DNA from 2 places in the Xanthobacter luteus genome. Region 1 is predicted to be linked to the other one. Evidence: riboswitches for the same ligand, from Rfam matches in the RefSeq annotation. Region 1 holds a riboswitch; the other holds the start of a gene.
What was found. A riboswitch is a leader RNA that binds a small molecule or an ion and turns the genes downstream of it on or off. The one in region 1 is predicted to bind thiamine pyrophosphate.
Positions count from the first base shown of each region.

Region 2: another riboswitch for thiamine pyrophosphate. It lies ahead of thiO (glycine oxidase ThiO); the one in region 1 lies ahead of thiC (phosphomethylpyrimidine synthase ThiC).

Region 1 covers NZ_JBDZDO010000001.1:568,514-572,611, reverse strand. The annotation lists gene ABLE88_RS02825 (thymidylate synthase) at 1-329, opposite strand, end outside; TPP riboswitch at 509-643, shown strand; gene thiC (phosphomethylpyrimidine synthase ThiC) at 727-2,595, shown strand; gene ABLE88_RS02815 (cupin domain-containing protein) at 2,668-3,153, opposite strand; tRNA gene ABLE88_RS02810 (tRNA-His) at 3,313-3,389, shown strand; gene ABLE88_RS02805 (HWE histidine kinase domain-containing protein) at 3,473-4,098, opposite strand, start outside.
Region 2 covers NZ_JBDZDO010000009.1:39,518-43,615, forward strand. The annotation lists gene sppA (signal peptide peptidase SppA) at 1-595, opposite strand, end outside; gene ABLE88_RS22325 (NUDIX domain-containing protein) at 795-1,256, opposite strand; gene ABLE88_RS22330 (glutathione S-transferase family protein) at 1,273-1,884, opposite strand; TPP riboswitch at 2,021-2,120, shown strand; gene thiO (glycine oxidase ThiO) at 2,109-3,314, shown strand; gene thiS (sulfur carrier protein ThiS) at 3,320-3,529, shown strand; gene ABLE88_RS22345 (thiazole synthase) at 3,584-4,098, shown strand, end outside.

The sequences.
Region 1 (4,098 bases):
TCGATCACCCCGCCGGCGCCGTCCGGCCAGGAGCGCCATTGGTGCCCGTAGACCGGACCGAGCGCGCCGGACGCGTCCGCCCACTCGTCCCAGATGGAGACGCCGTTCTCCTTCAGGTAGCGGACATTGGTGTCGCCGGCGAGGAACCACAGCAGTTCGTGGACGATGGATTTCAGGTGCAGCTTCTTGGTGGTCACGAGGGGGAAGCCCTCGGACAGGTCGAAGCGCGACTGGTGGCCGAACACCGAGAGCGTGCCGGTTCCGGTGCGGTCGTCCTTGCGCACGCCCTCATCGAGGATGTGCCGGAGAAGCTGATGGTATTGGCGCACGCGTCTGGCCCGGGAATCGCTGTCGGGGAGATAAGTCTAGGCGCCGGCGGCGCAAGGGGCCATCCGTGCCGGCTCGCCGGCGCGCGATATTCCCGCGATTTCATCCGGCGCTCCCCGAGCCGTGAGCCGGCTTTGTGCGCCGCAGCGTTGACATTGGCCTTTGGTATACCTCACACTCGATCCGTTCCAAGGGGGGCCCCGGAAGGGGCTGAGATTTCGCAACGTCCGACGGCCGTCATGGCCGGGGGACACCGCGCTGACCCTTCGAACCTGATCCGGGTCATACCGGCGAAGGGATCGGAACCCCGTGGCTGCGGACGTCTCGTTCCGCCGCGCGCCGTCTCCTGAAGCTCGAATCCCGGATCTCGCTGGAAGCGCAAGCTTGAAGGAGATCCGCATGCTCGACGAAAGCTCGACCTCGTCCCTGAAGGTCACCACCGGCCCGCTCGCGGCCTCCCGCAAGGTCTTCGTCGGCGCGGCCCGCCCGGACGTGCGGGTGGCGATGCGCGAGATCGCGCTCTCGGACCCGAGCGAGAGGCCGCTGAAGGTCTACGACACCTCCGGCCCCTATACCGACCCCAGTGCGGTGATCGACCTTACCCGCGGCCTGCCCCAATTGCGCGCGGCCTGGATCCGCGAGCGCGGCGACGTGGAAGAGGTGGCCGGCCGGCAGGTGAAGCCCGAGGACAATGGCCTCAAGGACGGCCAGTCCTCGTCCCTGCCGCAGTTCGACCTCACCGGCCGCAGGCCCTTGCGCGCCAAGCCGGGCAAGCGCCCCACCCAGATGGCCTATGCGCGCGCCGGCATCATCACCGCCGAGATGGAATATGTGGCGGCGCGCGAGAACCTCGCCCGCGCCAATGGCGGCGCCCATCCCAACCACCGGGCCATGGGCCTCGGGGCGGCGATCCCCGAGGACATCACCCCCGAATTCGTGCGCCAGGAAGTGGCGCGGGGGCGGGCCATCATCCCCGCCAACATCAACCATCCCGAGACCGAGCCGATGGCGATCGGCCGGAACTTCCTGGTCAAGATCAACGCCAATATCGGCAATTCCGCAGTCACGTCCGGCGTCGCCGAAGAAGTGGACAAGCTGGTCTGGGCGATCCGCTGGGGCGCCGACACGGTGATGGACCTCTCCACCGGCAAGAACATCCACACCATCCGCGAATGGATCATGCGCAATTCGCCCGTCCCCATCGGCACGGTGCCGATCTACCAGGCGCTGGAGAAGGTGGGCGGCGTCGCCGAGGAACTCACCTGGGAGATCTTCCGCGACACCGTGATCGAGCAGTGCGAGCAGGGCGTGGACTATGTGACGGTCCATGCCGGCGTGCGGCTGCCTTATGTTCCCCTCACCGCGAACCGGGTGACGGGCATCGTCTCGCGCGGCGGGTCGATCATGGCCAAATGGTGCCTCGCGCACCACAAGGAGAGCTTCCTCTACGAGAATTTCGAGGAGCTTTGCGCCATTCTCGCCCAGTATGACGTCTCCTTCTCGCTCGGCGACGGTCTTCGTCCCGGCTCCATCGCGGACGCCAACGACGCCGCCCAGTTCGCCGAGCTGGAGACTTTGGGCGAGCTCACCGAGATCGCCTGGAAGCATGATTGCCAGGTGATGATCGAGGGCCCCGGCCACGTGCCGCTGCACCTCATCCGCGAGAACGTGGAAAAGCAGCTCAAGGTCTGCCACGAGGCGCCGTTCTACACCCTCGGCCCGCTGGTGACCGACATCTCCCCCGGCTACGACCACATCTCCTCGGCCATCGGCGCGGCGATGATCGGCTGGTTCGGCACGGCGATGCTCTGCTACGTGACGCCGAAGGAGCATCTCGGCCTGCCGGACCGGGACGACGTGAAGACCGGCGTGATCTCCTACAAGATCGCCGCCCACGCCGCCGACCTCGCCAAGGGCCACCCGGCGGCGCGCATCCGCGACGATGCGCTCTCGCGGGCGCGCTTCTCGTTCCGCTGGCGCGACCAGTTCGCGCTCTCGCTGGACCCGGAGACGGCCGAGCGGTTCCACGACGAGACCCTGCCGGCCGAAGGCGCGAAGGTGGCGCACTTCTGCTCCATGTGCGGGCCGAAATTCTGCTCCATGAAGATCTCGCAGGAGCTGAAGGTGGAAGCCGGCGACATCGCCCGCGCCGAGGCCGACAACCTCGCCGCCTCCGGCATGGCGCAGATGGCGCAGAAGTTCCGCGACGGCGGCGGGAAGATCTATGCCCCCGCGCCGGAGGTCGCCCCGCCGCCCGCGGCGGAATGAGCGCGAAGCCCCGAGCACGGGCCGCGCGCCCGTGCCCGGGGCCGCCCCTGGGCACGCTTTGCGGCCCGTGCCCTAATAGGGGCGGCCATCCTTGTGGGTGAACATCCATTTGCCGTCGGGGCCGAGCACCGCCTTGATATCGTCGACGGGATATTCGCCTTCATCGCCCGCAGTGCGGTCGCCGATCTCCAGATAGACCACAGCCTTGTCCGTGCGGTTCACCAGCTGATGCGCCGTCCCCCGCGCGGGGAAGCCGGCGCACATGCCGGCAGAGAGCACCATCTCCCCATCATCGGTCACCAGCGTCGGCTCCCCCTCGAGGATATAGACGAACTCGTCCTGCCGGGAATGGCGATGGAGCAGCGCCGATTCGCCGCCCGGGGCGAGGGTGGTGAGATTCACCCCGAAATTGCTCAAGCCGAAGAGGTCGCCCAGCGGGCGCTTCTCCCGCTTGGTCATGCGCGAGAAGAAGGGCTCGGGATAGCTGGACGATTTGGCCCTCGCCGGCGCCGACTTGGCGGCGATGGCCCGCACTGGCGCCCGCTCCGTATCGCTCATGTGGCCCGCCCTTTCCCTGTCCCGGCCGCCGCGGTGCCGGATCGGGGCTGCAAGCTAGGGCGAAATTCCCCGGGCGCAAGCGCCGAAAAATCCTTGAAATGGGTCCTTGCCCCGCGTAGGTTCCGCGCTCGCTTTGCCGCCCCCGCAGTGGCGAGCTTTGCAGGTGTAGCTCAGTTGGTTAGAGCGCCGGTCTGTGGAACCGGAGGTCGGTGGTTCGAGCCCACCCACCTGTACCACGCCAAGCCATTATAAAATAACGCATGAAGAGGGTTCGCCCGGGCCTCCCGGGCCTCCCTCTGATCGGCCTGCGGGCCGGCGATCACTTGCCGCCGGCCTGCAGCGCGCCCCGGACCAGATCGTCGGCGGTGTAGGGCTTCACCACCACCGGCGCGCTGCGCTGGTCCTGCGGCAGGTCCAGGGACGCGCCGTAGCCCGAGGTGAAGATGACGGGCACGGCGCGCGCCTTCAGCTCGCGCGCCAGGGGCAGGCTGGTCTCGCGGCCGAGATTGAAGTCCAGCAGCGCGAGGTCCACCCGGTGCCCGGCGATGTGGGCCCGCGCGTCGGCGACCGAGCTGACCAGCAGCACCTCTTTGGCGCCGAGCTCGCGCAACGTCGCCTCGCAGCCGAGCGCGATGATCAGGTTGTCCTCCACGACCAGCACGGTCCGGTCCTTGAACGGGCTCTCCTGGCGCGCCGGCGCGCGGGGCGTGGCCGCCGCGAGGTGCACCTCCGCCTCCGAGACGTAGGTCGCCGGCACCAGAAGATCCACCTCGAGGCCCGAGACGCGGTAGCGTACCTCGGCGGTCCCACCGAGCTCGTGGGGAATGGATCTCTCGATGATCGTCGAGCCGAAGCCGCGCCGCTTCGGCGCCGCCACCGGCGGCCCGCCGGTCTCCCGCCATTTTAGGCGCAGGCTGCCGTCCCCCTCCACGCGCCAGCGCACCG
Region 2 (4,098 bases), on a different contig from region 1:
AGGTGTCCACCACCAAAGCGTCGATGGCGGCGCGCGCCTCGGGCGAGGTGGGGCTGTAGCCGTTCGGCGCGGCCTTCAGCGGCGAGGACTTGATGTCCTCCACCGAGATGCCGACCGTCTTCAGCAGCTCGTAGACGTTGGGAAACTGGTAGATCACGCCCACCGAGCCCACCAGCGCGTTGCGCCGGGCGATGATGTGGTCGGCGCCGATGGCGGCGATGTAGCCGCCGGACGCCGCGAGCCCCTCCACCACCGCGACCACGGGCTTCTTCTTGGCGAGCCGCTGGAGCGCGTCGTAGAGCTGCTCGGCACCGGTGACCGTGCCGCCGGGGCTGTCGATGGACAGGATCACCGCCTCGGCGCGCGAGTCGGCGATGTCGTCCAGCATCTCCACCCGCTCGCGGTCGTTGCGGATCACGCCGCCGATCACCACCCGCGCCACGTGGGGCGAGGAGGCGGTGACGGTGCGGCCCGCCACGACGGAGACCGCCACCGCGATCGCCGCGACGGCGGCGAGCACCCCCAGCGTGCGCCAGAAGGTGACTTTGCGCCTGAGGCGGCGGCGTTCGACGATCTGATCGGCGTCGAGGGACATGGCGAAAACTCCCGGCGGGCACCTTCGGGACCAGGGCGTGGGTCCCCGCCCCGGCGCTGGCGCCCGGGCGGTGCGGACTTAAGCGGGCGCGCCCCGGCTTGGCAAGCAGATGCGCCGCGGCTCCAATCGCCGCACCCGTCGGCGCCGCCCGCTTCGGCGCCGCGCCGGGCCGCGCGCAAGCCGGCAGGCCGCCCAGCCCTCACCACAGGTCGGCGACCGGCGCCCGGCCCTGGCGCTCGGCGAGGCGCCGCAGGGTGGCGGGAGAGACGTCCTCGGGCAGCGCATCGGGCGCGAAGAACTCGGCGGCGACGATCTCGAGATTGCGCGCCGGCCGCGGCCCGATGACGAGGCGTCCGGCGCTGAACAGCACCACATGGTCGCGCCCGCCGACGCGGGGATTGAAGAACACCCCCGCCATGGCGAGCGGCGCCTCGGTGTCGACGTTGGCCTCCTCCTTCAGTTCGCGGCGCGCGGCCTCGGCGGCGGTCTCGCCGAAATCGACGCCGCCGCCGGGAAAATGCCAGCCGGGCAGATACGAGTGCCGCACCAGGAGCAGGCGCCCGGCGTCGTCCTCGGCCATGACGCGCACGCCAAGGGTCATGCCGTGGCGCACGCGGCGGATCAGGGGAATGAGCCCGAGCATGCCGCCACCATAGACCATCCGGCGCGCCGGCGCCTCAGCCTGCCGCCGCCAGCGCCGCCGCCTCGATCTGCTTGGCGCGCTGGAAAGCGGGGCGCGCGGTGAGGCGCTCCACATAGGCGGTCATGGCGGGGGTCGGCGTGATCACCTTGAGCAGGCCGATGCCGTACCACACGTCCGAGCCCAGCATCACGTCGGCGGCGGAAAACGCCTCGCCCAAGAGATAGGGGCCCGGCTTCAGCGCCGCGTCCACCACCTCCATCACGAGGTCGAAGCTGCCCCAGCCGGCACTCGACTTGGGCAGCGACATGCCCATCATCTTCTGCACGAAGGCGGGCTCCATGCAGCCGGACGAGAAGAACAGATACTGCAGATAGCGCCCGCGCGCGGGATCGCCCAGCGGCGGGGCGAGGCCCGCCTCGGGCGCCCGCTCGGCCACATAGGCGCAGATCGCCGCGCTCTCGGCGAGGCGGGCCGCCCCGTCGGTCAGCGCGGGAACCTTGCCCATGGGATTGATGGCGCGGAATTCCGGCCTGTCCTGCCCGCCGTTGCGCAGGTCCACCAGTTCGCGCTCATAGGCGATGCCGGCTTCCTCCAGCATCCACAGCGCGCGGAAAGCCCGGGTATGGGGCGCCCAATAAAGCTTCATCGGCGGTCCTCCTGATCGGCATGCGATGCGGAACATAATGGGAACACAAAGGGGTGTCCAGGCGCCATGGCCGGCCGGCTACGGCTGCAATTGCCGGCTCAGGGCCTTGCGATCCGGGCCGAGGCATGGATAATACGCGGACGGCCTGGGGTGCCGTGCATCTTGCGCGGCTGAGATCATACCCATCGAACCTGTCTGGATCATGCCAGCGTAGGGAGATGCCGATGAGCGCGAGCTTGTCGACCTTTGATTCGTCTTCTGTTGCTTCCGAGTCCCGTGACGCCGCGGGTCGCGGCGGGTCGCGCCCGCGGGTCGCCGTCGTCGGCGGCGGGGTGATCGGCCTTGCCATCGCCTGGCGGCTCGCCGCCGCCGGCTGCCCGGTGGATCTGTTCGACGCCGGCGAGACCGGCCAGGGCGCGAGCCATGCCGCCGCCGGCATGCTTGCCGCCTGCGCCGAGGCCGAGCCGGGCGAGGATGTGCTGCTGCAGCTCAACCGCGCGAGCCAGGCGCTGTGGCCGCGCTTCGCCGCGGACCTGGAGCAGGCGGCCGGCACCGGCGTCGACCTGCGCACCGAGGGCACGCTCACCGTCGCGCTGACCGCGGACGACCTGTCGCGGCTGCGGCATCTGCACGCGCTCCAGACCGCGCTCGGCCTGCCGGTGGAATGGCTCGGCGGAGCCGAGGCGCGCCGGCGCGAGCCCTATCTCGCCGCCAAGGTGGCGGGCGCCATCCTCACCCCCGAGGACCACCAGGTGGACAACCGCAAGGTCGCGGCGGCGCTGAGGATTGCGGCGCTCGGCGCCGGCGCGCGGATCCATGAGGGCACCCCGATCTCCCGCGTCGAGACCCAGGCCGGGCGCGTCACCGGCGTCGTCGCCGCCGGCACGCGCCATGCGGCGGACGTGACGGTGCTCGCGGCGGGCGCCTGGAGCCGCGGCGTCGACATCGCCCCCGCGGCGCCGCTGCCGGTGCGCCCCATCAAGGGGCAGATGATGGCGCTGCAGATGGACCCCGCCGCGCCGCTTCTGTCCCACGTGCTGTGGGCGCCGGGCGCCTATCTGGTGCCGCGGCGCGACGGGCGCCTCATCATCGGCGCCACCACCGAGGAGAAGGGCTTCGACACGGCGCTGACCGCCGGCGGCCTGCTGGCGCTGCTCACCAATGCCTGGCGCGCGCTGCCGGGCCTGGAGGAGCTCGCCGTGATCGAGCAATGGGTCGGCTTCCGCCCCGGCAGCCGCGACGACGCGCCCATCCTCGGGCCGAGCGAAGTGGAGGGCCTGGTCTACGCCACCGGCCACCACCGCAACGGCATCCTGCTGCTGCCGGTGACCACGGACGTGATCGTCTCCCAGATCCTCGAAGGCCGCATGGACCCGGTGGCGGCGCCGTTCGCGGCGTCGCGCTTTGCGCCCCGCGCGGCGGCGGAGTGACGGCGATGGCACGCGCCTTGACGGTGAACGGCACGCCGGAAGAGCACCCGGCGGCCACGGTGGCGGAGCTGCTGCGCGCCAAAGGGGTGGAGGACGGCCGCAAGGGCATCGCCGTGGCGCTCAACGGCGCCGTGGTGCCGCGCCGCGCCTGGGGCGAGACCCCGCTCGCGGCGGGCGACCAGGTGGAGATCATCGAGGCGAAGCAGGGGGGCTGATCCCCGCGCCCCTTAAGAGGGGGCGCTTCGCCGGCAGAACGAACGAGAACGGCCATGTCCGATATCAACGATCCCCGCGTCAACGACCCCCTCGTCATCGCCGGGCGCAGCTTCGGCTCGCGCCTGTTCCTCGGCACGGCGGGCTATCCCAACCAGAAGGTGTTCCTGGACGCGCTGGCGGCCTCGGGCGCGCAGATGGCGACCGCCTCCATCCGCCGCATCAGCCTCGCCGGCTACGAGGAGAGCCTGACCGACCTCTTGTCCGGCCGGGTGCACATCTTGCCCAACACCGCCGGCTGCCAGACCGCGAAGGACGCCGTGCTCACCGCCGAGCTGGCGCGCGAGGCGCTGGAGACCGATTGGGTGAAGCTCGAGGTGATCGGCGACCGCGAGCTGCTCTATCCCAATGTGGAGGAGCTGCTGAAGGCCACGGAGGAGCTGGTCAATCGCGGCTTCGTGGTGCTGCCCTACTGCAACGACGATCCCGTCACCTGCCAGAAGCTCGCCGACCTCGGCGCCGCCACCGTGATGCCGCTCGGCTCCATGATCGGCACCGGGCTCGGCATCGC